4 regions of the Bradyrhizobium sp. USDA 4486 genome follow, and region 3 is predicted to be linked to each of the others. Evidence: predicted binding sites of a transcription regulator. Region 3 holds the regulator's gene; each other region holds the start of a gene.
The links. Region 3 encodes PhoB, which activates phosphate uptake and scavenging genes when phosphate is short. Its sites were predicted from a motif close to TGTCATNNANCTGTCAT; they were not measured.
Positions count from the first base shown of each region.

Region 1 (7,494 bases), 4.2 Mb from region 3:
TGAGATCGAACAGGCCGCCGAAGCCGCCGATCTCGGCGTCGGCGCCGGGCCGCGCGGTGGCGCGCACCATCGGCTTGATCAGGTCGACCAAACGGTTGCCCGCGTCGATATCGACGCCTGAATCGGCGTAAGTGAGGCCGTTTTTGCGGTCGGTCATGCCCGATTTCCAGTGGGTTTGCGGCTGGTTACGTCGAATTCCGGGGATGCGCAATGGCAAGCGTAGCGCCCCGCCCTATACTATGTAGAGATATCAACCGGTTCAGCCTCCCTGGGGGCCGGATTCGAGGTCAGACCGGGTGCCGGGAAGCGCCGCGTGAGTATTCCGAATATCATTACCCTGGGCCGCATCATGCTCGTCCCGGTCATTGTCTGGGCCATCGTGTCCAGCCAGATGGAGGTGGCGTTCGCCGTCTTCCTGATTGCCGGCATCAGCGATGCCGTCGACGGCTTTCTGGCCAAGCGCTTCAACATGACGAGCGAGCTCGGTGCCCTGCTCGACCCGCTCGCCGACAAGGCGCTGCTGGTGTCGATCTACCTCGCGCTCGGCATCTGGGGCGACATCCCGCGCTGGATCGTGATCCTGGTGGTGTCGCGTGACATCATGATCGTCGCAGCCGTGATCGTATCCTGGCTGTTCGACAAGCCCGTCGAGATGAAGCCGTCGAAAGTATCCAAGCTAAACACAGCGGCCCAGGTCTCCTACGCAGCCCTGGTGCTGGCCGCGCTTGCCTTCGGCTTCAAGCCGGCGCCCTATGACATCGTCCTGATGGGCCTCGTTACGGTCTTCACGCTCTCTTCGGTGTCGCTCTACCTCGTCGAGTGGCTGCGGCACATGAGCACGATCGAGGCCAAATGAGTTGGGACAGGTGAGTTGCGGACTTTTCAGTGGGGCCTTGGCCCCGCAAAAGGCCAACTTCCGCTCGATGAAGTCGAATCTCGTCAAACACGGCCGGCGCGCCGGCACGGAGCAAAGCAAGCGTGGCAGGCCGCGTTCATCCCCGACAATTGGCGTTTTCGCTTCCGCATGCGGAGAGCCTCAGCCGGGACAATTTCCTCGAAGGCCCCGCGAATGCCGCCGGTCTCGCCTTGATCGACAGTTGGCCGGAATGGTCGAACCGGATCATGTGGCTGGCCGGTCCCGAAGGCAGCGGCAAGAGCCATCTCGCCACGATCTGGGCCGAAGAGGCCGGCGCGCGCTCGACCACGGCCAATGCGCTGACCGCCGCAGGTGTCCCGGGCGCGCTCGCCACCGGCGCGCTGGTGGTCGAGGATCTCAAGGCCGGGAATTTTGACGAGCGCGCCCTCTTCCATCTGATGAACCTCGCCCGCGAGGACGGCGCCTACATCCTCTTCACCGGACGTGAGATGCCGGCATCCCTCGAGATCGAGCTGCGCGACCTGCGCTCGCGCCTGCGCGCCGTTCCCGTCATCTCGCTGTTCCCTCCCGACGACCAGCTTTTCCGCGGTCTGATCGTCAAATTCTGCGCCGATCGCCAGCTCACGGTGGACGAGAGCGTCGTCAGCTATCTCGCCACCCGCCTGGAGCGGTCCTCGGCCGCTGCCCGGCAGGCTGTGGAGCTGCTCGACAGCGAGGCGCTACGGCTCGGGCGTCCCGTCACGAGGGCGCTGGCCGCCGAGCTGCTGCGGGACGCCTGAGCAGCGCCGGCCGCCCTCGGCCGCCTCAGCCACCCTTGGCCGCTTGACGCGGCGCGGCGGCGGAACATCAATGTCATCGAAACGTCATCGCACTAACACATGCTCCCGCCGGTTTTGAACATAAGTCGCAAAGAGGCGAATTGGATGGACCGACTTCTCATGGAATCAGCGCAAGCCGTTGAAATTAAAGAAAAAGCCCCTGAGGCCGATGGCCTGCCGGCAATCGCCACGAGGCCCGAGCGGTTCATCAATCGCGAGCTGTCCTGGCTGCATTTCAACCGCCGCGTCCTGGAGGAATCGGTCAATCCCAGCCACCCCATGCTGGAGCGGGTGCGATTTCTGTCGATATCGGCGAATAACCTCGACGAGTTCTTCATGGTCCGCGTCGCCGGCATCAAGGCCCAGGTGCGCGAGGGCATTGCCGAGCGCGCGCCCGACGGCCTGACGCCATCCGAGCAGCTGGCGCTGATCAACCGCACCGTCTCCCAGCTCGCCTCCGACCAGCAGGCGATCTGGCGCGACCTGCGCGGCACGCTGGCCGATGTCGGCATCGTGCTGGTCGACGGCAAGGACGTCACCAAGGCGGAGCGGACCTGGATCGAGGACTATTTCCTCAACAACGTGTTCCCGCTGCTGACGCCGCTCGCGATCGACCCGGCCCACCCCTTCCCGTTCATTCCGAGCCTCGGCTTCACCATCGCGCTCCAGCTGACGCGCGAGGCCGACGGCAAGCAGATGAACGCGTTGATCCGCATGCCCGGCAAGATCGACCGTTTCATCCGCCTGCCGGCCGATGGCAAGGTGCGGCTGATCTCACTGGAGCAGGCCACCAGCCTGTTCATCAACCGCCTGTTCCCCGGCTACAATCTGCACGGCCAGGGCGCCTTCCGCATCATCCGCGACTCCGAGCTCGAAATCGAGGAAGAGGCCGAAGACCTCGTTCGCCTGTTCGAGACGGCGCTGAAGCGCCGCCGCCGCGGATCCGTGATCCGGCTCGAGATCGACGCCAAGATGCCGGAGGAGCTGCGCAACTTCGTGCAGCACGCGCTGTCGGCCGCCGACGACGAGGTGTTCCTGGTCGACGGCGTGCTCGCCATGAACGAGCTCTCGCAGCTCACCCGTCTCGACCGTCCCGACCTCGAATTCACCCCTTACGTGCCGCGGCATCCCGAGCGCGTGCGCGAGCATGGCGGCGATATCTTCGCGGCGATCCGCCAGAAGGACCTCATCGTCCACCACCCGTACGAATCTTTCGACGTCGTCGTGCAGTTTCTGCAGCAGGCCGCGCGCGATCCCGACGTCGTCGCAATCAAGCAGACGCTGTACCGTACCTCCAACAACTCGCCGATCGTGCGCGCGCTTGCCGAGGCCGCCGAAGCCGGCAAGTCTGTCACCGCGCTGATCGAGCTCAAGGCGCGCTTCGACGAGGAAGCCAACATCCGCTGGGCGCGCGACCTCGAGCGCGCCGGCGTGCAGGTCGTCTACGGCTTCCTCGAGCTGAAGACGCACGCAAAGCTCTCGATGGTGGTGCGCCGCGAAGGCGGCAGCCTCACCACCTACGTCCACACCGGCACCGGCAACTACCATCCGGTCACCGCACGTATCTATACCGACCTCTCCTACTTCACCTCCGATCCGACCATCGGTCGTGACGCCGCGCGCGTGTTCAACTTCATCACCGGCTATGCCGCGCCGAGCGATCTGGAGAAGATGGCGGTGTCGCCGCTGACCTTGCGCAAGCGCATCATCGAGCACATCCAGGGCGAGACTGCGCATGCCAAGCACGGCCGTCCCGGCGCGGTCTGGATGAAGATGAATGCACTGGTCGACCCCGACATCATCGACGCGCTCTATGAGGCGTCGCAGGCCGGCGTGCAGGTCGAGCTCGTGGTGCGCGGCATCTGCTGCCTCAGGCCCGGCATTCCCGGCCTGTCCGAGAACATCCGCGTCAAGTCGATCATCGGACGATTCCTGGAGCACGGCCGAATCTACTGCTTCGGCATGGGCCAGGGGCTGCCGAGCGCGAAAGCTGCTGTGTATATCTCATCGGCCGACATGATGCCGCGCAATCTCGACCGCCGCGTCGAGGTGCTGTGTCCGCTGCAAAATCCCACGGTGCATCAGCAGGTTCTCGAACAGATCATGGTCGCCAACCTGAAGGACAATGAGCAGAGCTGGCAATTGTTGCCGGACGGGTCCTCAACGCGTATGAAGGCCGCGAAGGGCGAGGAGCCTTTCAACGTGCACAACTACTTCATGACAAATCCGAGTCTGTCTGGCCGTGGAAAGTCGCTCAAGGAATCCTCGCCGCGCCGCCTCACGCGCCGTAATGAACGTCATCAATCCTGATCCGGGACCGTCGAAGTGAAGCGGCCGCGCAAGCGCGGCTCGAGCGTCGCGGTCATCGACATCGGCTCCAACTCGGTCCGTCTCGTCGTCTATGAGGGGCTGACGCGGAGCCTCATCCCGATCTTCAACGAGAAGACGCTGTGCGGGCTCGGGCGCGAGGTGCAGAGCACCGGCCTGCTCGCGCCCGATGCCGTCGACAAGGCGCTGACCTCGCTCAAGCGCTTCCGCGCGCTGTGCCGCGTGATGCAGGTCGGCCCCGTGTTCGCGATCGCGACCGCGGCCTGCCGCGACGCCTCCAACGGGCCCGACTTCATCGCCAAGGCCGAACGGATCTGCGCGGTGAAGATCGAGATCCTGTCCGGTCCGCGCGAGGCGCGGCTGTCGGCGCTCGGCGTGATCTCCGGCATCCATCTTCCCGACGGCATCGTCGGCGATCTCGGCGGCGGCTCGCTCGAACTGATCGACGTGCGCCGGAACAGCGTGCGCAGCGGCGTGACGCTGCCGCTCGGCGGCCTCGCGCTGCAGGACCTCGCGCACAAATCGCTCAAGCGCGCCGACCGCATCGTGCGCGAGGAAATCGACGAGGTGCAGCTGCTAACTGGTGGACGCGGCCGCACCTTCTACGCCGTCGGCGGCACCTGGCGCGCGCTCGCGCGCATCCACATCATCCAGAGCGGCTATCCGCTCCAGGTGATGCACGGCTACTCGATTCCCGCGGCTGAAGCGCTCGACTTCTCGCGCCGTCTGCGCCGCCTGGCCGCCACCGGCACGCTCGCCGACATCGAAGTCGTCGCCGATGCCCGCCGGCCGCTCCTCACCTATGCGGCGCTGGTGCTCGAGCACATCATCCGCGTGGCAAAGCCGAAGACCATCGTGTTCTCGACCTTCGGCGTGCGCGAGGGCCTGTTGCACGAGAAGCTGACGGAATCCGAGCGCAACAAGGATGGCTTGATTTGCGCGGCCGAGGAGCTGAACCAGCTGCTGTCACGCTCGGCGAAGCATGCCCGCGAGCTGATCGCCTGGACCGATATCCTGGTACGCGTGGTGAAGCTGCGCGAGACGCCGGAGGACCGCCGCCTGCGCCACACCGCATGCCTGCTCTCGGACATCGGCTGGCGCGTGCATCCGGACCATCGCGGCGAGCAGACGCTGAGCCTCGTCGTCAAAGCCAATTTCGGCGCGATCACCCACACCGAGCGCGCCTTCGTCGGCCTGTCCGTATTCTATCGCTATGCGGGCCTCAGCGAAGAGAACCAGCCGCCGGCGACGATGCAGGAGCTGCTGACGCCGGCGCAGCTCGAACGCGCACGCCTGCTCGGTGCGGCGTTCCGCGTCGCCCACCTGATCTCGGCGGCACGTCCGGGCGTACTGCCGGCCACGCATTTCCGCAGCCAAGGCCGCAATCTGATGCTGGTGTTCGAGCACCGGCTCGTCGACCTCGTCGCCGACCGCGTCGGCAGCCGCTTCCGCCAGCTCGCCCGCCTGATCGGCCGCAACGGCTCGATCGTGCGGCGGTAGGTCAGAAAATTATTCAGCCGACGCTTTGGCGTGCCGCTCGGAGGATTCCAGCGCGACCGCGCTCAGGCTGCGCCGGCGCCAGATGGTGCCGACCACCAGCACCACGACAACACCGAGCGCCGCGCAGAGATATTCACCGCCCGACCCGCCATGGCCGAATTGCAACGGGATGCGCATGCCGGTGAGCATCTTGTCCAGCGAGGCGCCGAGCGGCCCGTCGAACAGCGTGTGCAGCTTCGGCGCGATGCCGGGATCGGTCGCGATCACCTCGCCTGCGATCCAACCGAGCAGCGCCGCACCGGCCCAGACCAGCACCGGCAGCTTGGCGAGCAGCGCCATGATCAGCGCCGCACCGGCGACGATCAAGGGAACGCTGATGGCAAGGCCGAGGATCAGCAGCGGCACGCTGCCATTGGCCGCGGCGGCGACCGCAATGACGTTGTCGAGGCTCATGACGATGTCGGCGACGACGACGATCTGCACGGCCTGCCACAGATGCGAGGCGGACTCGACGCCCTCCTCGTCCTCGTTTTCGGGCACCAGCAGCTTGGCCGCGATCACGATCAGCGCAAGGCCGCCGACGAGCTTGAGATAGGGCAGCGCCATCAGGCTGGCGACGACGCCGGTGAAGATGATCCGCAGCAGCACGGCTGCGCCAGCGCCGAGGATCATGCCCCAGAGCCGGTGCCGCGGCTTCAGCCCGCGGCAGGCGAGCGCGATCACCAGCGCGTTGTCGCCGGAGAGCAGGACGTTGATCCAGATGATCTTGCCGACCGCAATCCAGAAGGTCGGTTCGGCCATCTCATTGCGGAACTGGGTGAAGAATGCCCCGATCGTAGCGGGATCGAAGATCTGCCAGAGCCAGTTCACAATACGTCCTTTCGCCCCATCGCCTAAAGCATGATCCGGAAAACTGTGAAGCGGTTTTCCGAAAGATCATGCTCAAACAATAATCCAAAGCGCGACGACTTTCATCGCGCTTTAGGCCGGCTGAAGAGATCAGCCCACGATCTCGTTGCCCGAGAAGAACTGCGCGATCTCGATCGCCGCGGTCTCCGGCGCATCCGAGCCGTGCACCGAGTTCTCGCCGATCGACTTCGCGTAGAGCTTGCGGACGGTGCCCTCGGCGGCCTTGGCCGGATCGGTCGCACCCATCACCTCGCGGTACTTGGCGATCGCGCCCTCGCCTTCCAGGACCTGCACCACAACCGGGCCCGAGGTCATGAACTCGACCAGCTCGCCGAAGAAGGGGCGCGCCTTGTGGACGGCATAGAAGGTCTCGGCTTGTTCCTTGGTCATGCGGATGCGCTTCTGCGCGACGATGCGCAGGCCCGCCTTTTCGATCACGGCATTGACCGCACCGGTCAGGTTACGCGCGGTCGCATCGGGCTTGATGATCGAGAAAGTGCGTTCTAGGGCCATAATCTTGTCCTTGAAGAAGAAAGCGGTGGTTTTCGAGTTGCGGGGCTTATATCGGCGCCTTCGCGTTACGGCAAGCGACCGCCCAAACGGCCGCACAGGCGCTTCGCCGCAGGGCCCGGGCTTCCGAATTCAGCATGGATTACAGCAATTTCACCCAGATGAACCCAATCTGAAACCCCCGTGAGGATTGGGTTCAGCTTCACCGGCGTAAGGTCCGGCCTATCGAAACCGAAGCCTGATCACAAAGCCGATCATTTGGCAGACCGTTTCGGCGGCCCATTCATCGACGCGATAGCCCCGCGCCGGCAGTCTTTGAGGAGATCACCATGTTGAGGAAACTTTCGCTTGCCGCTGTCGCCGCGGTCGCGCTGGGTGCCGCGCTGGCACCGACCTCCGCCTCCGCTCATTGGCACGGCGGCTGGGGCTGGCACGGCGGTGGCTGGCACCACGGCTACGGCTGGGGCGGCCCCCGCTTCTATTATGCCCCCGTCTCTTACGGTTATGGCGGCTGCTACGTGCGCCGGCTGGTCCCGACCCCCTGGGGACCCC
Region 1 is NZ_JBSRZV010000001.1:2,630,403-2,637,896, forward strand. Features, by position in the region: gene purM (phosphoribosylformylglycinamidine cyclo-ligase) at 1-157, opposite strand, end outside; gene ACVWY3_RS12990 (CDP-alcohol phosphatidyltransferase family protein) at 314-856, shown strand; gene ACVWY3_RS12995 (chromosomal replication initiator DnaA) at 979-1,656, shown strand; gene ACVWY3_RS13000 (RNA degradosome polyphosphate kinase) at 1,816-4,005, shown strand; gene ppx (exopolyphosphatase) at 4,021-5,523, shown strand; gene ACVWY3_RS13010 (TerC family protein) at 5,533-6,393, opposite strand; gene ndk (nucleoside-diphosphate kinase) at 6,523-6,945, opposite strand; gene ACVWY3_RS13020 (sulfur globule protein precursor) at 7,272-7,494, shown strand, end outside.
Region 1: the regulator PhoB is predicted to act here: its motif matches at 1,728-1,744, upstream of ACVWY3_RS13000 (RNA degradosome polyphosphate kinase).

Region 2 (7,494 bases), 4.8 Mb from region 3:
TGTTGATGGGCATGCTGACCTCAAGAAGAACTTTGCAAAATGTCGTCTCCGACAGCGGAGACGAACAGACCAGGTTTAGTTGCCGATGTCGCCCTGCCAGAGGCGCTCATTGGCAGGGATGGAACGCCAATTCTTCATCATGGTGATGGAGCGGTCGTCGGCAAGATCGATCCATGGGATGCCGAACTTGTCGAGAATGTCCTTGGATCCCTCGAAGGTGACGGATTCCCCGATCACCACGAGCTTGACCTTGAACAAAGCGAGCGCGCCGGCGCACATCGAGCACGGCGACAGCGTGGTGTACATGACGGTGTCGTGGAACGAGATCGCGCCGGCCGCACGCAGGCAGCTCATCTCGCCATGCAGGATCACGTTGTTCTCCTGCACGCGGTTGTTGTGACCGCGGGCGATGATCTTGTTGTCGCGCGTCAGCACCGCGCCGATCGGCAGGCCGCCCTGCGCGATCGAGTCCTGCGCCTCGCGGATCGCCTCGAGCATGAAATCGTAATGATAGGATTCGATCGCCACGATCAGTGCCCCTTCCCACGCGGTGTCGTCGTGCCGGTGTCCGTGGGACGCTCGATCTCCGCCTGGAACATGTCGAGGATCCGGTTCAGCGCGTCTTCCTCGGTGTATTCACTCTCGCGCGCATAGGCCCGCGCGGCGTGGCGGGCGAGATCGACGAGCAGCAGGCCCCACATGTCGGGCTCGTCGAAGGCCCGCTGGAACGCCATCGACAGCCCGCCGTCCAGCACGAACACGCGCAGGATCTCGACCGCGTCCTCGCGGGTCATGACGTCGGGCGGCAGTGGCTGCTCCTTGGGGCCCGCCATGGTCTACCTGTAGCAGACGGCTTTGGCGGCCTCGACCACTTCCGCCGTCGAGGGCAGCGCCAGCTTCTCCAGGTTGGCGGCATAGGGCATCGGCACGTCCTTGCCGGAGACGCGCGCAACCGGCGCGTCGAGATAGTCGAAGGCGTTCTCCATGATGCGCGCGGCGATCTCGGCGCCGACGCCGCTCTGGGCCCAGCCCTCTTCCACGGTGACGGCGCGCCCCGTCTTCTTGACCGAGTTGACGATGGTCTCGGTGTCCATCGGGCGCAGCGTGCGCAGGTCGATCACCTCGGCTTCGATGCCGTCCTTGGCGAGCTCGTCGGCGGCTTTCAGCGCATAGGTCATGCCGTTCGACCAGGAGATGATGGTGACGTGGGAGCCCGAGCGCACGATGCGCGCCTTGCCGATCGGGATCACGAAATCGTCCAGCTTCGGCACCTCGCCGGTGTGGCCGTAGAGCACCTCGTTCTCGAGGAAGATCACGGGATTGGGGTCGCGGATCGCGGCCTTGAGCAGGCCCTTGTAATCGGCGGCCGAGAACGGCGCGATGACCTTGAGGCCCGGAATGTTCGAGTACCAGGACGAATAATCCTGGCTGTGCTGGGCGGCGACGCGGGCCGCGGCACCGTTCGGCCCACGAAACACGATCGAGCAGCCCATCTGGCCGCCGGACATGTAGAGCGTCTTGGCCGCGGAGTTGATGATCTGATCGATCGCCTGCATGGCGAAGTTGAAGGTCATGAACTCGACGATCGGCTTCAGGCCCGTCATCGCCGCGCCGACGCCGACGCCGGCAAAGCCGTGCTCGGTGATCGGGGTATCGATGACGCGCTTGGCGCCGAACTCCTGGAGCAGCCCTTGCGTGACCTTGTAGGCGCCCTGATATTCGGCGACCTCTTCGCCCATGACGAAGACGTCGGCGTCGCGGCGCATCTCTTCGGCCATGGCATCGCGCAAAGCTTCGCGGATGGTCTGCGTCACCATCTCGGTGCCGGCGGGCACTTCTGGATCGGGCTCCGCCACAGCCTGCGGCGCGGGCGCGGCTTTGGGTGCCGGCGCCTCGGCCTTTGCCGCGGCGGGCGGCGCGGACTCTGCAGCCTTGGCGGCCGGTGCAGGGGCTTTGGCAAGATCGGCGGCGCTCTCTCCGTCCGCCAAAATGGTGGCGATCGGTGTGTTCACCGCGACGTCGGCGGTGCCCTCGGGGATCAGGATCTTGCCGAGCGTCCCCTCATCGGTCGCCTCGACCTCCATGGTCGCCTTGTCGGTCTCGATCTCGGCGAGGACGTCGCCAGACTTGATCTGCTCGCCCTCTTTCTTCAACCATTTGGCGAGGTTGCCCTTCTCCATCGTGGGCGACAGCGCGGGCATCAGCACTTGAATTGGCATATCGACTCCAAAGGAAAGCTTGCGCGCGTTCAGCGGTAAACGTCAGTCCAGAGCTCGGCGGCATCCGGCTCGGGATCATGCTGGGCAAAATCGGCAGACGCGTTGACGATGTCGCGCACCTCGGCGTCGATCGCCTTGAGATCGGCCTCGCTGACCTTGGCCGCGAGCAGGCGGTTGCGCACCTGCTCGATCGGGTCCTGGTCGTGGCGAATCTTCTCGACCTCCTCGCGCGTGCGGTATTTCGCCGGATCGGACATCGAGTGGCCGCGATAGCGGTAGGTCTGCATCTCCAGGATGAAGGGGCCCTTGCCGGCACGGCACCAGGCCGCCGCCTCGTCGCCCGCAGCCTTCACGGCGCGGACGTCCATGCCGTCGACCTGCTTGCCGGGAATGTTGAAGGACGCGCCACGCTTGGAGAAGTCCTGCTGGGCAGAGGCGCGCGAGACCGCGGTACCCATGGCGTAGCGGTTGTTCTCGATGACGTAGATCACCGGCAGCTTCCACAGCTCCGCCATGTTGAAGCTCTCGTAGACCTGGCCCTGGTTGGCCGCGCCGTCGCCGAAATAGGTGACGCTGACGCTGTCGTTGCCGCGATAATGATTAGCGAAGGCGAGGCCGGTGCCGAGCGAGACCTGGGCGCCGACGATGCCGTGACCGCCGTAGAAGTGCTTCTCCTTGCTGAACATGTGCATGGAGCCGCCCTTGCCCTTGGAATAGCCGCCGCGGCGACCCGTGAGCTCGGCCATGACGCCGTTGGCGTCCATGCCGGTGGCGAGCATGTGGCCGTGATCACGATAGCCGGTGATGACCTGATCGCCCTCTTTCAGGGCCATCTGCATCCCGACCACCACGGCCTCCTGGCCGATATAGAGATGGCAGAAGCCGCCGATCGCACCCATGCCGTAGAGCTGACCGGCCTTCTCCTCGAACCGCCGGATCAGGAGCATGTCGCGGAGCGCCTTGAGCTCCTGTTCCCTGGTGAATTCCGGGGGCGAACCGCCGTCGGTCTTGTGCTGCGCAGCGCTCGCGGCGGCTTTCTTGGGTGCGGCCATGGGAATTCCGGGTCAGAGAAAACTTCAGCCCTCTCTAACCCAAGTCAAACGCGGTTGGAAAGCACCGCGGCGGCATGGCACGATTTTCATTATGCCGCACTGCAGCGTGGCCGAAACTTTGCAAAACCTTTGGCGCCAATCGGGCAACATTAGCTTTCCGCCAACGAAGCCAGTGCCGGCAGACGCAGCAAGGATATCGGACACGTGCATCTTGCGGGCTGAGACCCTCAGCGCGTGTCCGATTCGTACCGGCGGCCTTACCAGCCGAGCTCGCGCAGATAGGCTGCGCGAGCGGCAACGCCGGTATGCGTGAAGTCGGTGAAAACCCCATCGACGCCGAGACGGAAAAATTTGAGATATTCGAGACCGGGATTGCCGTGATAATCGGCGGCGAGATATTTCTTCTCGTTCCGGAACGTGAAGACGTGCACGAACAGTCCAAGCTTGTGCGCGTCGGCAACGAGGCTGGTCGGCTCCTGCGTCGATGCCTCCGGTGTCGATCCCTTATAGGGCGTGCCGTCGGCGTTGCTGTCCTTCCACGGGGCGATCTTGAGCGGAACGATATAGGCCTTCCACGGCCCGATGCCGTCGGCATAGGTCTTGATCTCTGCGAGGCCCTCTGGGGTCAGCATCGCGTCGTAGAGGCGCGCATCACCCGCAACCGTCCAGTCGAACGGACGCGAGCTCGTGATGTTGTTGAGCAGCACCTTGCCGGTCCTGAAGTCGATCCCGTTGCCGTCGATGAGCTGAACCTGCCGGGCCTCGAGGCCATGGCTGCGCATATATTTCAGGCTGCCGGGCTCGAAGCTCTGGACCAGGATGGGCGCGTCCTTGGTGTTGAGGCCATTGTCCTTGATGATCTTGATCAGGGCATCTTCGAGCGGACGGCTACCGGGCGCGCCGCAGCCATTGGCGATGGCCTGGGCATTGTTCCAGGTCGGATTCTTGGTCTCGGGATAGACCAGGATGGGACGCCCCGTCGCCTTGCTCCTGGCCTTGGCGATGTCGATGACGTCCTGGAAGCTGATGACCGGGAATTTGCCGTTGAAGACTTTGGGCCGCTCGTTGGCCGCATCATAGGTCGTGCCGGCGATCCATTCCTTCAGCTCGGCCATGGTGAAGTCGGTAATCGACCAGTCATTGGTGTGGTCCTCGCCGTCGACGATCAATGACTTCAGCACCGATTTCGGATCGGCGGGGTCCGTGAGATCGGTCAGGTAGTCGGCGGGCGCCCCTGGGGACGCCGGCGCCTTGACGCGCACGCCGGGGACCGTGCGCTTGCGGGCTGCGACAGTCGCGTTGGTCTTGGCGACCTCGGCCACATTGGTATTGTCGCTGAGCCAGGGATTATGGCGCACGACCAGGACGCAATCCTTGGTCAAATGCAGATCCTCTTCGAGTGCGTCGGTGCCGAGCGCCGCGGCAAGCTCGTACGATGGCTCGGTTTCTTCGGCCACAAGGCCGGGCAGTCCGCGATGGCCGAGGATCAGCGGCGGCCTGCCGTCGAGGGTCGGGACCTGCTTGGCGCCGGCCGGAGCCGGGCTGGTCTGTGCGAAGGCCATCGACAGAGGAAGGAGCGCCGCGCCGACCAGCAACGCTCCAATACCGACCGTTCGACGTGAACGATCATCCTGCATGACACGCCTCCATCTTTGCTCAGCATCGCGTCAAGACGCCACAAGAGCGAGCCTGTCGTCTTGTCCCAAGACTCTGACAGGCGGATGACGGCGGCTGAACAATGATAGACATGCGCAGGCGGCGCCGCTATGACGCCGCCTGTGGCTTGCGATCGGAATTTGCCGATCAGAAGAAGCCGAGCTTTTTCGGGCTGTAGCTGACCAGGAGGTTCTTGGTCTGCTGATAGTGATCGAGCATCATCTTGTGGGTCTCGCGACCGACGCCGGACTGCTTGTAGCCGCCGAACGCCGCATGGGCGGGATAGGCATGGTAGCAATTGGTCCAGACCCGGCCGGCCTGGATCGCCCTTCCGAAGCGGTAGCAGCGGTTGGCGTCGCGGCTCCATACGCCGGCCCCTAGGCCATAGAGCGTGTCGTTGGCGATCGCGAGTGCCTCGTCATCGGTCTTGAAGGTCGTAACCGAGACCACGGGGCCGAAGATCTCCTCCTGGAAGATGCGCATCTTGTTGTTGCCTTCGAACACCGTCGGCTGGACGTAGAAGCCGCCGGCGAGATCGCCCGCGAGCTCGGCGCGTCCGCCGCCCGCGAGCACCCTGGCGCCCTCCTGCTTGCCGATGTCGATATAGGAGAGGATCTTTGCGAGCTGCTCGCTGGAGGCCTGCGCGCCGATCATGGTGTCGGCGGCGCGCGGGTCGCCCTGCTTGATCGCGGCGACGCGCTTGAGCGCCCGCTCCATGAAGCGGTCATAGATGTCGGCATGGACCAGCGCCCGGCTCGGACAGGTGCAGACCTCGCCCTGGTTCAGCGCGAACATGACGAAGCCTTCGATCGCCTTGTCGAAGAAATCATCGTCCTCGGCGGTAACGTCCTTGAAGAAGATGTTCGGCGATTTGCCGCCGAGCTCCAGCGTCACCGGGATCAGGTTCTGGCTGGCATATTGCATGATCAGCCGGCCCGTCGTGGTCTCGCCGGTGAAGGCGATCTTGGCGATGCGCGGGCTCGAGGCCAGCGGCTTGCCGGCATCGAGGCCAAATCCGTTGACGATGTTGAGCACGCCGGGTGGCAGCAGGTCGCCGATGATCTCGGCCCAGACCATGATCGAGGCCGGCGTCTGCTCGGCGGGCTTGAGCACGACGCAATTGCCGGCGGCCAGCGCTGGCGCGAGCTTCCAGCACGCCATCAGCAGCGGGAAGTTCCAGGGGATGATCTGGCCGACGACGCCGAGCGGCTCGTGGAAATGATAGGCAACGGTGTCGTGGTCGATCTCGCCGATCGAGCCCTCCTGCGCGCGGACGACGCCGGCGAAATAGCGGAAGTGGTCGATGGCCAGCGGCAGATCGGCGGCGCGGGTCTCGCGGATCGGCTTGCCATTGTCCCAGGTCTCGGCGATCGCGAGGCGCTCGAGATTCTCCTCCATGCGGTCGGCGATCTTGTTCAGGATCGCGGCGCGCTCGGCGACGCTGGTGCGTGCCCAGGCGGTCTTGGCGGCGTGCGCCGCATCGAGGGCGGCCTCGACGTCCTGCGCGTCGGAGCGCGCGATCTTGCAGACGATCTGACCGTTCACGGGCGAGGCATTGTCGAAATACTTGCCCGAGATGGGCGCCGTGAACTTGCCGCCGATGAAATTGTCGTAGCGTTCGGCGAAGGGGCTTTGGGTGATGCCGAGGAATTCCACCTTGTTCATTGCTCACTCCCGATGTTGCTGTTTGCGCGATCCGCCGTGTGTTCACGACTTGCGCCGACGATCTCGCAGGAGGTGCTTTCTGTCAGCCCTGATAGAAGCGATCGCCGGCCGGGAGTGTCGCAGTTCTGCGACAGTCGCGGGGGAGATGGGACGTTTGCGGCCTCCACATCGTCATTGCGAGCGTAGCGAAGCAATCCAGAGTCCCTCCGCGGAAAAATCCTGGATTGCTTCGCTGCGCTCGCAATGACGACTGAAGCTCAGTGCCTGATATCGAGCCGCTTCAGCTTCCGATGCAGCGTGGCGCGGCTGACGCCGAGGGCCTTTGCGGCGGCCGAGACATTGCCGCCGGCGCGCAAGAGCGCCCGCTGCAACACTGCGCGCTGGCCGCCGGCGAGGTGATCATGCGCGGCGTCGCCGCCGAGCAGATCGGCCGCGGGCACCGGCTGCATCGCCCTGCCCGGCGCGATCCCGAGTCCCGCGCGGGCGGTGCGGGTCGCGCCGATCACGAGATCGTCCGCATCGACCGCGACGAGGCCGATGGACTGACCGTCCGCGCCTTGCGTCAGCACGATACGGGCATGGGCAAAAGCCCGACGAAACAGATCCGCCTCGATGCGCCTTGCCGCTTCGCTGGCCGCCAGCGCGATCAGGCTGGAGAACGCATCGGTGCGGTCGGCCCGGCAGGAGGAGACGTCGAGCACGCCGGCGAATGCTGCCTCGTGATCGTAGATCGGAACGGCGGTGCAGCTCAGCAGTGTGTTGCGGGTGAAGAAATGCTGATCGCGGTCGATCGTCAGCGGCCGTTGCTCGACGACGCAGGTGCCGATGCCGTTCGTGCCCTCGTGCTCCTCGCTCCACAGCGCGCCGGTCCACAAGCCCCAGGACTGAAACGTGGCATCGTC
Region 2 is NZ_JBSRZV010000001.1:2,037,704-2,045,197, reverse strand. Features, by position in the region: gene ACVWY3_RS10025 (pyruvate dehydrogenase complex dihydrolipoamide acetyltransferase) at 1-13, opposite strand, end outside; gene ACVWY3_RS10020 (nucleoside deaminase) at 76-528, opposite strand; gene ACVWY3_RS10015 (DUF5076 domain-containing protein) at 531-833, opposite strand; gene ACVWY3_RS10010 (pyruvate dehydrogenase complex E1 component subunit beta) at 837-2,219, opposite strand; gene pdhA (pyruvate dehydrogenase (acetyl-transferring) E1 component subunit alpha) at 2,249-3,271, opposite strand; gene ACVWY3_RS10000 (glycerophosphodiester phosphodiesterase family protein) at 3,529-4,908, opposite strand; gene adh (aldehyde dehydrogenase) at 5,075-6,592, opposite strand; gene ACVWY3_RS09990 (GAF domain-containing protein) at 6,850-7,494, opposite strand, start outside.
Region 2: the regulator PhoB is predicted to act here: its motif matches at 4,982-4,998, upstream of ACVWY3_RS10000 (glycerophosphodiester phosphodiesterase family protein).

Region 3 (7,494 bases):
GCCTATCGCGCGGCGCGCTCGGGCCTCATCACCGGCGTGATGCTGGCCACCGCCCGCGTCGCCGGCGAGACCGCGCCGCTGCTCTTCACCGCGCTGTCGAACCAGTTCTTCAGCCTGAGCCTGAACAAGACGATGGCCAACCTGCCGGTGACCATCAACAACTTCGTGCAGAGCCCCTATGCCTACTGGAAGCAGCTCGCCTGGAGCGGCGCCCTGCTGATCACGTTGACCGTGCTTGCCCTGAACATTGGCGCGCGCATCCTGAGCGCCGAGAGGACCGCAAAATGAGCGATATGTCAGTTACCGTCAGTACGCCCGTTCAGCACGGCTCGCAGCCGCTGCCCGAGGCCCCGGCCAAGGTGACGGTGCGCAACCTCAACTTCTATTACGGCGAGCACCACGCGCTGAAGAACATCAACCTGACGCTCGGCACCAATCGCGTCACGGCGTTCATCGGCCCGTCGGGCTGCGGCAAGTCGACCCTACTGCGCATCTTCAACCGGATGTACGACCTCTACCCGGGCCAGCGCGCCACCGGCCAGCTGATGCTCGACCAGACCAACATCCTCGACCCCAAGCTGGACCTCAACCTGCTGCGCGCCCGCGTCGGCATGGTGTTCCAGAAGCCGACGCCGTTCCCGATGACGATCTACGAGAACATCGCGTTTGGCATCCGTCTCTATGAGAAGATCTCGAAGTCCGAGATGGACGACCGCGTCGAGAAGGCGCTGCGCGGCGGCGCGCTGTGGAACGAGGTCAAGGACAAGCTCAATGCGTCCGGCCTCTCGCTCTCCGGCGGCCAGCAGCAGCGCCTCTGCATCGCCCGCACCGTCGCGGTGCGGCCCGAGGTGATCCTGTTCGACGAGCCCTGCTCGGCGCTCGACCCGATCTCGACCGCCAAGGTCGAAGAGCTGATCCAGGAGCTGTCCGAGAACTACACGATCGCGATCGTCACCCACAACATGCAGCAGGCGGCCCGCGTCTCCGACAAGACCGCCTTCATGTATCTCGGCGAGTTGATCGAGTTCGACGATACCAGCAAGATATTCACTTCGCCGAGCGATCGGCGCACGCAGGATTACATCACCGGCCGGTTCGGCTGAGGAGACGGGATATGGGTTCTGAACATACCGCAAAGGCCTTCGACACCGACCTCCAGGAGCTCACCCGCCTGGTCGCCGAGATGGGCGGCCTCGCCGAGCGCATGATCGTCGATTCCGTCGACGCGCTGATCCGTCGCGACGTCGTGCTCGGCCAGCGCGTGGTCGCGACCGACGCCGAGATCGACGCGCTCCAGAAGAAGATCGAGGAGCGCGCCGTGCTCACCATCGCCCGCCGCCAGCCGATGGCGGTGGACCTGCGCGAGATCGTCGGCGCCATGCGCGTCGCCACCGATCTCGAGCGCATCGGCGATCTCGCCAAGAACATGGGCAAGCGCGTCGCGGCGCTGGAGACGGACTTTCATCCGCTGAAGCTGTTCCGCGGCCTCGAGCACATGACCGACCTCGTGCAGCAGCAGGTCAAGTCGGTGCTGGACGCCTATGCCGCGCACGACCTGCCGGCGGCGATGGCGGTGTGGAAGGGCGACGAGGAAGTCGACGCCATCTGCACCTCTCTGTTCCGCGAGCTTCTCACCTATATGATGGAGGATCCGCGCAACATCTCGTTCTGCATTCACCTGATGTTCTGCGCCAAGAACATCGAGCGCATCGGTGACCATGCCACCAACATCGCCGAGACCGTGTTCTACATGATCGAGGGCCAGGCGATCACCGACAAGCGGCCGAAGGGTGACATGACGACCTTTGCCACGACGATCCCGAATAGCTGAAGAGTCAAGGAGCGACGACACCATGGGCGCGCGCATTATGGTGGTTGAAGACGAGGAAGCTCTCACCGAGCTGCTTCGCTACAACCTCGAAGGCGATGGCTATGACGTCGAGACGGTGATGCGCGGTGACGACGCCGACACCCGTCTCAAGGAGCACATCCCCGACCTGATCGTGCTCGACTGGATGCTGCCGGGCCTCTCCGGCATCGAGCTGTGCCGACGGCTGCGCACCCGCCCGGAGACCAAGCAGCTTCCGATCATCATGCTGACCGCGCGCGGCGAGGAGAGCGAGCGGGTGCGGGGTCTTGCGACCGGCGCCGACGATTACATCGTCAAGCCGTTCTCCGTGCCGGAGCTGCTGGCGCGCGTGAAGGGCCTCTTGCGGCGCGCGAGCCCGGAGCGGCTCGCAACCGTGCTCGCCTATGGCGACATCGAGCTCGACCGCGACAAGCGTCGCGTCGCGCGCTCGGGCCGGCCGATCGATCTCGGTCCGACCGAATATCGCCTGCTGGAGTTCTTCCTCGAGCACCCCGGCCGCGTGTTCTCGCGCGAGCAGCTGCTCGACAGCGTCTGGGGCCGCGACATCTACATCGACGAACGCACCGTCGACGTGCATATCGGCCGTCTGCGCAAGCTGCTCAATCTCGGCCGCGAGCAGGACCCGATCCGCACCGTCCGCGGCGCCGGCTACGCGCTGGACGATCGCTTCGCGAAAGCGGAGCAGACGTAAGAACGGCTGCAAGCGAGCAAAATAAAAGCGTGCCGAGCGGCGCGCTTTTTTGCTTCGGATCGTCCCGGCCGCGTGCCGGGACGATGTCGTTGAAGCAGTGCTCAGCGCGTGCCCGGCTTCGCGGGCGCGCGGCGGCGATCCGCCGCCGGCTGGTAGGCGACGCGCGAGTGCTGCGCGCAATAGGGCAGGCCGGAGAGCGCCTTGCCGCCGCAGAAGAAGAAATCCGGGCTCGATGGATCGCCGACCGGCCAGTGGCAGGTCGCCTCGTTCAGCTCCAGGAGCGACAGCCGCTGGCTCATCGGCACCACGTTGTCGTAGGTGACCGGCTCGGCCTCCACCTCGACCTCGAAGGCCTGCGCCAGCGCGGTGTTGCCGCGCGAGATCGGGCGGCTCACGCGCATCATGTGCTGCGCGGGACGCGCCTTGCGCGGCCGGGGCGCGGCCGACGAGGGGCTCTTGGCGCGGCCGGACAGGCCGAGCCTGTGCACTTTGCCGATCACGGCATTGCGGGTCACATTGCCGAGCTCGGCCGCGATCTGGCTGGCCGAAAGTCCGGCCTCCCAGAGCTTCTTCAGCTGCTCGACGCGATCATCGGACCAGGTCAAAACCGTCATTGCACCCTTTCCCTCGCTGCCGGCCAGCCATCCTGGGGCCTCACAGCGAATGCCTAAGCCTTGAAAAACCCGTGCCGCCAGAATCCCTTAAGGCTCGCCGGGCACACAAGGTGCGCCCGAACGTTTACGCCGGTACATGAGGACTCTTGGGATCAGAACTGCTGCACGAGATGTCGTATCTGACAGTCCAAACGCTACAATATGGCGTGACTCGCGCGCAAGAGTCCGCCGACTCGCTTCCACATGTTCCGTGGTGAAAAATCCCGCAAAATCGGCACCGCAAGACTACGGATTCAGCGTTTCCTGGGGCTTTTCGGGCGGCATTGACACCCGTCTCACCAAGCATAAGATAGTCGTGCGTGCCGCCCTTAAAAGGCGGCACGTTTCGTTTTCCGGGCCGGTCAATGGTGCGTTGCGCAACGCACTCAGGCCGTCCGCAACATCCAAGTGATCGTCATGACCAACAGCGCCGCGCCGCATTTGCTCCCCGTTTTCGCCAGGGCCGACCTCGGTTTCGAGCGCGGCGAAGGCTGCTGGCTGATCGCGACCAACGGCGAGCGCTATCTCGACTTCACATCGGGCGTCGCGGTGAATGCGCTCGGCCATGCTCATCCCGCGCTGGTCAAGGCGCTGCAGGAGCAGGCGACGAAGCTCTGGCACATGTCGAACCTGTTCCAGAGCCCCGATGGCGAGAAGCTCGCCGCGCGCCTATGCAGCGAGAGCTTTGCGGATTTCGTTTTCTTCTGCAATTCCGGCGCCGAGGCGCTGGAGGGCGTGATCAAGCTGGTCCGCCATCATCACTTCTCCAAGGGTCATCCCGAGCGCTACCGCATCATCACCTTCGAAGGCGCCTTCCACGGCCGCACGCTGGCAACGCTGGCTGCGACGGGAGCTGCAAAATATCTCGAAGGTTTCGGCCCGCCGATGGACGGTTTCGACCAGGTGCCGCATGGCGACATCGAGGCCGTAAAGAAGGCGATCGGTCCGCAGACCGCCGGCATCCTGATCGAGCCGATCCAGGGTGAGGGCGGCGTGCGTTCGTCGCCGCCCGCCTTCCTCAAGGCGTTGCGCCAGCTCTGCGACGAGAAGGGCCTGCTGCTCGCGTTCGACGAGGTGCAGACCGGAATGGGCCGCACCGGCGATCTGTTCGCGCATCGGCGCACCGGCGTCACGCCTGACGTGATGTCGCTGGCGAAAGCGCTCGGCGGCGGCTTCCCGATTGGCGCAGTGCTGGCGACCGCGGAGGCGGCGGCTGGCATGGGCCCCGGCTCGCATGGTTCGACCTTCGGCGGCAATCCGCTCGCGATCTCGGCTGCGAACGCCGTTCTCGACGTCATGCTCAAGCCCGGCTTTTTCGATCACGTGCAGAAGATGTCGCTGCTGCTCAAGCAGAAGCTCGCCTCCGTGATCGACCGTCACCCCGACGTCGTCAGCGAGGTGCGCGGCGAGGGGCTCCTGATCGGCATCAAGGCCGTGGTGCCCTCCGCCGATCTGGTCGCAGCGCTGCGCAACGAAAAATTGCTCACCGTCGGCGCCGGCGACAATGTCGTGCGTTTCCTGCCGCCTCTGGTCGTCACAGAAGCCGAGATCGAGGATAGCGTCGTGCGGCTCGAGCGCGCCTGCACGGCCCTTGCCGCCAACAAGCGGGCGGCAAGCTGATGAGCAGTTCACCCAAGCATTTCCTCGATATCAACGAGCTGCCGCTCACCGAGCTCAAGCGCATGCTTGCCGCATCCTCCGCGATGAAGGCGAAGCAGAAGGCGCACCAGCCGGTGAAGCCGCTCGAAGGCAAGACGCTGGCCATGATCTTCGAGCGTCCCTCGACTCGCACCCGCGTTTCGTTCGACGTCGCCATGCGCCAGCTCGGCGGCGAGCCCATCATGCTCACCGGAGCCGAGATGCAGCTCGGCCGTGGCGAGACCATCGCCGACACTGCGCGCGTGCTGTCGCGCTATGTCGATGCCATCATGATCCGCATCCTCAACCACGAGGCGCTGCTCGAGCTTGCGCAACATGCGACCGTGCCCGTCATCAACGGCCTGACGCGGCGTTCGCATCCCTGCCAGGTGATGGCCGACCTCATGACATATGAGGAGCATCGGGGCCCGATCGAGGGCCGGACGGTGGCCTGGACCGGCGACGACAACAACGTGCTGGCGTCCTGGGCTCACGCCGCCGAGCGCTTCAAGTTCAAGCTCAACGTCGCAACGCCCCCGGAGCTCGCGCCGAAGAAGGTGATGCGCGACTGGATCAAGGCGACGAATGCGCCGATCGTGCTCGGCACCGATCCTGAGGCCGCCGTGAAGGGCGCCGACTGCGTCGTCACCGATACCTGGGTGTCGATGGGCGACAAGGAAGGCGAGCACCGGCACAACGTGCTCAAGCCCTATCAGGTCAATGCCAAGCTGATGTCGCTCGCCAAGCCAGACGCGCTGTTCATGCACTGCCTGCCGGCCCACCGCGGCGAGGAGGTCACGGATGACGTGATCGACGGCCCGCAATCGGTCGTGTTCGACGAGGCTGAAAACCGCCTGCACGCGCAGAAGGGCATTCTGGCCTGGTGCTTCGACGCGGTGACGTAATCTCGCCGAAGCCCCGGCGGTCGCCTCACAGATCGTTGTCCCTGCGAACGCACTGCGAACGCAGGGGCTACCGCGGAATCTCTCGCGCGGCGGACGCTAAAGGCCGACAGTCTTCGCCAAACCCAGGCCTGCGGTCATGCGTATCGGGTTCGCGCTTTCGCCTTCGCTCTTCGAGCTTCGGCGGACAAGTCGCGCGCCCCGGGACGACATCGAATCTGCAGGATCGTGTGCGATCATGACTGCATCCGGAACACACCGCCCCTCGCGGCCCTTCCATTCCACCACCTCCGACCCCAGATAAAGCGCCATGGTTTTCCAATCCCCTGACATGAAGACCGGGCCTGAAGGCCCGGTTCGCGCGCCATCAGCGGTTCCGATCGATGACGCCGTGCTGCCCTACGAGGTCGACGCGCTCGACGTGCGCGGTCGCCTGGTGCGGCTCGGGCCCGCGCTCGATGAGATCCTGACCAAGCACGATTATCCGGCGCCGGTCGGCAAGCTGCTCGGCGAGGCCATCGTGCTGACGACGCTGCTCGGCTCGGCGCTGAAATTCGAGGGCCGCTTCATCCTCCAGGCCCAGACCGACGGTCCGGTGTCGTTCCTGGTGGTGGACTACCAGGCGCCGGATCGCCTGCGCGCCTATGCGCGCTTCGATGCCGCGCGCCTTGGTGTCGCCAAGGACTCCGGCACGCTGCTCGGCCGCGGTCATCTCGCCATGACCATCGACCAGGGTCCCGACATGAGCCGTTACCAGGGTCTGGTCGCGCTCGACGGCGGTAGTCTGGAAGACGCCGCTCACGAATATTTCCTGCGCTCCGAGCAGATCCCGACCAAGGTGCGCCTTGCGGTCGGCGAGGAGTGGCGCAGTAGCGATGGCGGCAAGCATCGCTGGCGCGCCGGCGGCATGCTGATGCAGTTTCTGCCGAAAGCCCCGGAGCGCGCGCGGCAGGCCGACCTGCATCCCGGCGATGCCCCTGAAGGCGCCGAAGTGCACAGCGTTGCCGAGGACGACGCCTGGGTTGAGGCACGCTCACTGATCGAGACCGTGGAGGATGTCGAGCTGATCGATCCCGAGCTGTCCGGCGAGCGGCTGCTTTACCGCCTCTTCCACGAGCGCGGCGTGCGCGTGTTCAAGCCGTTGTCTCTCAAGGCGCAATGCTCCTGCTCGCGAGATGCGGTCGCGTCCATGCTGAAGAGTTTTTCGCCGGACGATCGCGCCGCGATGGTCAAGGACGACAAGGTCGTCGTGACCTGCGAGTTCTGCAGCTCGGTGTACCAGTTCACGCCGCATGAGGCGGGTGTGGAGGACGCGTAAGGCGTCTGTTGTTTTCGTATTGCACCCACTCAGGGTCATCGCCCGCGAAGGCAGGCGACCCAGTGCTCCGAGACGGTGGTGATGGAAGCGAGAGGCTGCGGCGTACTGGATGCCCCCGGTCAAGCCGGGGCATGACAGTTGTGAGCGTTGCGGCGAACTGCGCGTCCTAGTTCAGCACCCGCTTGCTGTCCGGGCTGTCCAACGAGAATGTCGGCACCTCGATCTCGAAGCGTTCGCCGCTTTCGCTGACCATCTGGTAGCGGCCGGTCATGAAGCCGGAGGCGGTCGAGAGCGGGACGCCCGAGGTGTATTCGAAGCGCTCGCCAGGAGCCAGGATCGGCTGTTCGCCGACGACCCCCTCGCCCTTCACCTCCTGCTGGCGGCCGGAGGCGTCGGTGATGATCCAGTGCCGCGTCTTGAGC
Region 3 is NZ_JBSRZV010000001.1:6,838,435-6,845,928, forward strand. Features, by position in the region: gene pstA (phosphate ABC transporter permease PstA) at 1-288, shown strand, start outside; gene pstB (phosphate ABC transporter ATP-binding protein PstB) at 285-1,103, shown strand; gene phoU (phosphate signaling complex protein PhoU) at 1,115-1,831, shown strand; gene phoB (phosphate regulon transcriptional regulator PhoB) at 1,854-2,561, shown strand; gene ACVWY3_RS32265 (GcrA family cell cycle regulator) at 2,663-3,175, opposite strand; gene ACVWY3_RS32270 (acetylornithine transaminase) at 3,632-4,834, shown strand; gene argF (ornithine carbamoyltransferase) at 4,834-5,757, shown strand; gene ACVWY3_RS32280 (Hsp33 family molecular chaperone) at 6,065-7,072, shown strand; gene apaG (Co2+/Mg2+ efflux protein ApaG) at 7,239-7,494, opposite strand, start outside.

Region 4 (7,494 bases), 160 kb from region 3:
TTCTGGTGGAATCTGCCGCGCGATTACATGGTGACGAGCGAATGGGCGTTGCCGCCGCAGTTCGAGAACGGGATCGTCCCGGAAGACCTGCTTGCGAACAAATACGGCCATCGTCTCCATTTCTGGGACCTTCGCGCCCGTCGCAACGTCCAGACCATCGATCTCGGCGCCAATCATCAGATGGCGCTGGAGGTACGGCCGGCGCACGATCCGGTTCGCGAGTACGGCTTCGTCGGCGTGGTGGTCGACACCACCAATCTCGAAGCATCGATCTGGACCTGGTGGCGCGAGGGCGGGAAATTCCATGCCGAAAAGACGGCGACGATCCCTCCCGAACCAGCGCCCAAGGAGAAGCTGCCGCCGCTGCTGCAGGGATTTGGCGCGGTACCGCCGCTGGTGACGGACATCGATCTGTCGATGGACGACCGATTTCTCTATGCCTCGTGCTGGGGCACCGGAGAAATGCGCCAGTACGACGTCAGTGATCCGCGCAAACCGAAGCTTGCGGGGTCCGTCCACATCGGAGGCATCGCGCGCCGCACGCCCCATCCGAACGGCAAGGCATTTGCCGCGGGTCCGCAGATGGTCGAGATCAGTCGCGACGGCAGGCGCGTGTACTGGACCAATTCGCTCTATTCCACCTGGGACGACCAGTTCTATCCCGATGGGGTTCCGGGCGTGGAAGTCATGGCCAATGTTGGTCGCAATGGCGGCCTCGAGCTCGACAAGAACTATTTCGTGAGCTTCCCCGACGGATATCGTGCGCACCAGATCAGGCTCGAGGGCGGCGATTGTTCGACGGACTCCTTTTGTTACCCGTCGGTCTAGATTGGGGGCACGCGAGCCCGGCACTCTGGCTCTGGCTCGCTCTTGTTGCGAGCGGTCTCTACCACGGAGTCAATCCGGCAATGGGATGGCCGCTCGCGGTTTCGGCCGGGCTCATGGACAAGAGCCCACGCGCGCTCTTTCGCGCGTTATGGGCGCTGTCGGCCGGGCATCTCCTCGCAACACTTCTCGTGCTCCTGCCATTCGCGTTCCTGCTCGTACTGGCCGCGTGGCAGCGCCCGATCCAGCTACTCGCGGGCCTTCTCGTCATCGGCTTCGGCGTCTATCAGCTGACGGTGCGGCGCCATCCCCGCGCGCTGGCACGAATTCCGCCGACGCAATTGGGCCTCTGGTCATTTGCCGTCGCCATTGCTCACGGCGCCGCCTTGATGCTCGTGCCGATCTATCTCGGGCTCTGCCAGGCCTTCGAGCTCGATGCAGGCCACCAGGCAGCGGGCGCGCTGATGAAGGCAAGTCTCGGGATGGCGGTACTGGTGTCGCTGGTTCACGTGACCGCCATGGTCAGTGCGGGCGGGTGTCTGGCTTGGCTGGTCTACCGCTATCTGGGACTAAAGTTCGTCTCGCGAAGCTGGTTCAATCTGGATGCAGTCTGGGCCATCAGCCTCGTTCTGGTCGGCGCGGTTGCGCTCGCCCTCAATCTTGCGAGCTGGCGCTGAGGTTCGGACCGTGATCCGGAAAAGTGCGCAGCGGTTTTCAGGAAAGATCGCGCTTTAGCGCGCCAAGGCCCACTCGCCGATGATGCGAAAGCGCGCCTTGACATCATCCTGCTTGAACAGCGCGATGCGATCGACCGTCAGCGGCATATCGAGCTTCAGCGCCGCAAACCGCTCCCGCAGCATCTGCAGGATCGGCCCGCGCCGTTCCGCATCCAGCCGCCCCGTCAGCGTCATGTGGAAGCGGAACTCCTCCATCACGTAGGGGTAGCCCCAGCGGTCGAGATAATCGCGCTGGCGCTCGCTCAGCTTCTCCGGCTTCCGACGCGCGCGGTCTTGCGCGGTCAGGCCGGGGCGGAAGGAATCGAACTTGCGAACGCAATCAGCCGCAAGCTCTTGGAGCGCGTCCACCGGCTCGGCCGGAATGACCGCGATGAAGCCGCTGATGGAATCGACGATCGGGCGGATCGCCGGGATCGGCCGCGGCTTACCGGCGAAGGCCACACAGGCAGCCATGAGATCGGCTTCAGTCTTGCCGGGCGAGAGCGCCATCGGCGCCTTCAGCGTGGCATGAAAGCCGTATTTGCGGGGATCGCTGGTGATGTCGCGCCAGTCCGGCGCGATGCGCAATGCATCCGCCGGAAACGGCAGCTCGTCGCCGGCATAGGCATCGTAGCCGAGCAGCTCGGCCCCGAAGCGGGACAGTGCGTTGTCTCTGCCTGCAGCAAAATAGATCGCGTAGCGAGGGAAACCTGTCATTGCCCGAACATAACCGGTTTATGCCGCAACGACAGCCCCGCGCGGCGTCGCTGCCGCTGCGAGCAGCCGTGTCGCATCGGTGAGATGCACGAGCTTGCCGCCAGAGATCACCGCGATCAGCCGCGGCCGCAGCGGCACGGTGTCGTCGACGAGGATGATGTCGGCGCGGCGGCCTTCTGCAAGCACGCCGCGATCGGTGAGGCCGGTTGCACGCGCAGGTCCCGCCGAAACGAGGCTCCAGGCCTCGGTCAACGGCAACACGCCATCGGCGGCGAGACGGAACGCAGCGAGCAGCTGCGCGGGATAGTAATAGTCCGACGCCAGCACCGAGCAGAGCCCCTTGGCGATCATGTCGGACGCCTTGGTCCAGCCGGTGTGGCTGCCGCCGCGCACGACGTTCGGCGCGCCGTAGACGATGGCATCGCCGTGGCTTGCCGCGGCGCGCGCGGTCTCCTCGTTGATCGGAAACTCCGCGATGTCAGCGCCCAGCTCGCGAAACTCCTGGCGCATCGCCGGCGTTGCGTCGTCATGCGAGAGCATCCGCACTTCGGCGGCACGGGCCGCGGTGGCCAGCCGCGAGACGGAAGCCGGCACCTCAGCCTTGCGTGACATCACGTGTCCGACCAGACGGTCGAACGCCTCGCTCGACAGGCCAGTCCGCTCGACCATGCGGTTGCGCTTGCGCGGATTGGAGATGTCGGCAACGACGCCGTCCATGTGATCGTTGAAGGCGAACAGGTCGATGCGGCCCTCGGCGAGCCACTGGGTCATCTCGGCCTCGGCGTCGAGATTGTAGGTCTCGTGCCTGAGGTGGAAGCGGGTGTCGGCGGCGAATTGCGGACGCTGGCGTTCGATCGCCTCCATCAGGCCGCGGGCATTGTCGGCGCTGCGAAGGCCCGGCTCCCACGAGCAGGTGGTGGCGTGGAACACCGTGGTAATGCCGTTGCTGATCGCCTGGCGATCGCTGTCGGCGAGCGCGACGTCGATCGGGAAGTCGACGCCGGCGCGCGGCATCATCTGCCGCTCGAAGGCATCGCCATGCAGGTCGACGATGCCGGGCAGCACCAGGAGATCGCGCGCATCGATCGCAAGCCGCGCCCGGCCGCGCGAGGCATCGACCTCGGCGATATCAGTTCCAGACACGAGAAGGGACGTCTCGACGAGCTCGGTGCCGATCAGGGCCCGGCCGCCCTCAAGGAAGATGTCTGTCACGCGACCGCGCTTCGTTTGCTGGTTGTGGAATTCGACCGTGCTTCGTATGTCGCGAGGAAATCTTCAATCCCGAGTTTGCGGAAATTAGGCAGCGCCTCACGCAATTTGTCGTGATCCCAATCCCACCACGCCAGCTTTGCGAGCCGTCCGGCGATTTCTTCCGGGAATCGCCGCCGCACGATGCGCGCAGGATTGCCGGCGACGATGGTGTAGGCCGGCACGTCCTTGCTGACAATGGCGCCGGCCGCGATCACCGCGCCGGTGCCGATGTTGCGCCCTGGCAGCACGATGGCGCCATGGCCGATCCAGACGTCATGGCCGATATGGACGTGATGCTGGCGCCGCCAGTCGAAGAACTCGATGTCGTCGCTCTCGCCTTCGAAATAGGCGCTGGAACGATAGGTGAAGTGCGCTTGCGCGGGGCGATGCATCGGATGATTGCCCGGATTGATCCGCGTCATCGCCGCGATCGAGCAGAACTTCCCGATCGTCGTGTAGGTGATCTGGGCGTCGTTCACGACATAGGAGTAATCGCCCATCGCCACTTCATGCAGGATGGTGCGCGCACCGACCTCTGTATAGGCGCCGAGCCTGGTTTCATGCAGCTTTGCGGACGGATCGATGGTCGGTTGAACCGAAAGCTTCTGACCGGCCATGTTACGTCCGTAATGCGAGGGCGGGCACTCCTCTTCGAGCGGCTTGATGACGATGTCATGACGAAGCGATGACAGGGGACGAGCTGTGTAGGATCGCCGCACCGCACTGCGCGTGTCACACAAGTGTCAAGCGCCGGCGTTAGCGGTGGGCTCCAGCTACTCTGGAGCCCTGCATGCTGGTGGTTGAAGGCCTGACGTGCCGCTTCGGCGCAAAAGCCGCGGTGGACGACGCTTCGTTTCAAATTTCCCCCGGCGGCTTCGTCGGCGTGATCGGGCGCTCCGGCGCCGGCAAATCGACCCTGCTGCGGACCATCAACCGTCTCGTCACGCCGACGCAGGGCCGCATCCTGTTCGACGGTCTGGACGTTTCCGCGTTGCGCGGCAAGGAGCTGCGGCAGTGGCGGGCGCGTTCGGCCATGATCTTCCAGCAGTTCAACCTGGTCGGCCGGCTCGATGTGCTGACCAATGTCTTGATGGGGCGCCTCGCCACCATTCCGGCCTGGCGCTCGCTCTCGCAGATCTGGCCCGAGCAGGACAAGGCGCTGGCGATGTCCGCGCTCGAGCAGTTCGACATTGCCTCGCTCGCCGCCCAGCGCGCCGACCAGCTCTCCGGCGGTCAGCAGCAGCGCGTCGCCATCGCCCGCGCCCTGGTGCAGCAGCCCGACATTATCCTCGCCGACGAGCCGATCGCCTCGCTCGACCCGCGCAACACCAAGATCGTGATGGATGCGCTTTTGCGCATCAACAAGCACTTCGGCATCACCGTGCTCTGCAACCTGCATTCGCTCGATCTGGCGCGCACCTACTGCGATCGCCTGATCGGCATGGCAGCGGGCCGCGTTGTGTTCGATGGCGCGCCGTCGGCGCTGACCGACCACGTTGCGCGCGAGCTCTACGATCTCGAAGCCGCCGACGTCATGGGCGGCACCCCTGTCCCTGCGCCCGAGGGCGTTCCGGCGCTTGGAACTGCCGCGGCCGCCTGAGCCGCGCCACCTGTTGAGTTTGCCAGTTTCGCGTCAACCGATTTCCAACGATCAAGAGGGTATCATGATCACTCGCAGATTAGTTCTTGCCGGCGCTGCCGCGCTCGCTTTCGCCTCGTCGGCCTCCGCCGAAGACTGGAAAGCCAAATATCCCGAGCTGACCTTTGCGGTCGTTCCGGCGGAGAACGCCTCCGGCGTCACCGAGCGCTGGACCCCGTTCGTGGAATATCTCTCGAAGCAGCTCGGCGTGAAGGTCACGCTGCGCATCGCCAACGACTACGCGGCCGTGATCGAAGGCCAGCGCGCCGGCAACATCCATATCGCGAGCTACGGCTCGGCCTCGTTCGCCCGCGCTCGCCTCACCGGCGTCAAGACCGACGCCTTCGCCAACGACATCAACGCCGACGGCTCGACCGGCTACTACTCGGTGTTCTTCGTCAAGGCGAGCAGCCCCTTTAAGAAGGTCGACGACCTCAAGGGCAAGAATCTCGGCCTCGTCGACCCGAATTCGACTTCCGGCAACAACGTGCCGCGTTTCGAGCTCGACAAGATGGGTATCGCAGACGCCGACAGCTATTTCAGCAAGGTCGTCTTCACCGGCAGCCACGAGAATGCCATGCTGGCGCTGGCGCAGGGCACGGTTGACGTCGCGGCCAATCAGTGGACCAGCGACGACGACTCCACGCTGGCGCAGATGCTGACCAAGGGCATGCTGAAGAACGCCGACGGCTCGGCGATGAAGAAGGATGATTTCCGCATCATCCACAAGTCGGCGCCGATCATCAACGGCCCCTATGCCTACAACTCGGACCTGCCGGAAGATGCCAAGGCTGCGATCGCCAAGGCGTTCTTCGACGCGCCGGCCAAGGACAAGGCCGCGTTCGAGCGCCTGTCGGATGGCCAGAAGAAGGGGTTTCATCCCGCCACCACCAAGGACTGGGATGGCACGATCGAGCTGATCAAGTTCGTCGATGCGCTGCGTAAGAAGAAGGCGTCCTGAGCTTTCGGGACGAGCCACTTGAGCCGGGTCGACGGACCCGGCTCTTTCTCTTTTTTGACCGATCACCGTTCCTGATCCGATGACCGTCGCGGTTTCGATCCTCCCCGAGCAGCAGCTGGCCGCGCTCAACGCCGCCTATCGCCAGGCGGTTGCGCGCAAGCGGATCCGCCTTCTGTTCGGAGTCGTGATCTTCGCCGCGGCGCTGGTTCTCGCCGGCATCGGCGCCGAGGTGAATTTGCGCACGCTGTTCACCTATTTCGGCAACTTCATCAGCTATTTCGACCGCATCCTCACGCTCGACAATGGCCAGCGGGTCTGGACCGATTTCGGCGAGTGGCTCTGGGGCTGGCGTAAATGGCTGAAGATGCTGCGCGAGACCCTGCTGATCTCCTATGTCGGCACGCTGACCGGCGCGACCTTGGCCTTTGCCCTGAACTTCTTCGCTGCCGAAAACACCTCGCCGTCGTCCTGGCTGCGCTTCGTGGTCCGCCGCCTGCTCGAATTCGCGCGCACTGTGCCCGGCATCGTGTTCGCGCTGGTTTTCGTGATCGCCTTCGGGCTCGGGCCGATGGCCGGCGTGCTCGCGATTGCGATCCACTCCACCGGCGCGCTCGGCAAGCTGTTTTCCGAGATCGTCGAGAATGCCGACATGAAGCCGGTCGAAGGCATCCGCTCGACCGGCGCGGGCTGGCTCGCCTGCATGCGCTTTGCCATCCTGCCGCAGGTCACGGCCGGCTATGCCAGCTACGCGCTGCTGCGTTTCGAGATCAATGTCCGCGAGGCCTCGGTGATGGGGTTCGTCGGTGCCGGCGGCATCGGGCAGGAGCTCGTGGTCGCCATCCGCAAGTTCTACTACTCCGACGTCAGCGCGATCCTCCTGTTCATCATCATCACCGTCTTCATCATCGACATCACCACCGGCTGGCTGCGCGGCCGCCTGTTCGGCAAGGAGGCGCGGACGTGACGCCGCAGGAGGTCGATACGCGCGAGATGCGAGCGCGCTACCCCGAAATGTTCGACCGGCCGGCATCGACGCGGCTCGCGATGCCGGCGATGATCGTTGCGGCGTTCGCGATCCTCATCTACGGCCTCGTCGATCTCGATTTCTCGCCCTCGCGGTTCTTCGCCGGCCTCAGCCAGCTCGGCTGGATCAGCCCGATGATGATCCCGCCGGATCCCGGCTCCTCGCTGCCGGCCTACCTGAAGGCGCTCGGCGAGACGCTCTCGATCGCGCTGCTCGGCACCACGCTCGCCGCATTGTTCGCGCTGCCGGTCAGCCTGTTCGCCGCGCGCAACGTCATCCCCTCGCGGATCCTGCGCTTTCCCGTACGCCGCTTCCTCGATTCGATCCGCGGCGTCGATACGCTGATCTGGGCGCTGGTATG
Region 4 is NZ_JBSRZV010000001.1:6,996,183-7,003,676, forward strand. Features, by position in the region: gene ACVWY3_RS32985 (selenium-binding protein SBP56-related protein) at 1-828, shown strand, start outside; gene ACVWY3_RS32990 (hypothetical protein) at 909-1,502, shown strand; gene ACVWY3_RS32995 (DUF1045 domain-containing protein) at 1,557-2,258, opposite strand; gene ACVWY3_RS33000 (alpha-D-ribose 1-methylphosphonate 5-triphosphate diphosphatase) at 2,277-3,470, opposite strand; gene ACVWY3_RS33005 (transferase hexapeptide repeat family protein) at 3,467-4,126, opposite strand; gene phnC (phosphonate ABC transporter ATP-binding protein) at 4,300-5,109, shown strand; gene phnD (phosphonate ABC transporter substrate-binding protein) at 5,174-6,109, shown strand; gene phnE (phosphonate ABC transporter, permease protein PhnE) at 6,189-7,073, shown strand; gene phnE (phosphonate ABC transporter, permease protein PhnE) at 7,121-7,494, shown strand, end outside.
Region 4: the regulator PhoB is predicted to act here: its motif matches at 4,184-4,200, upstream of phnC (phosphonate ABC transporter ATP-binding protein).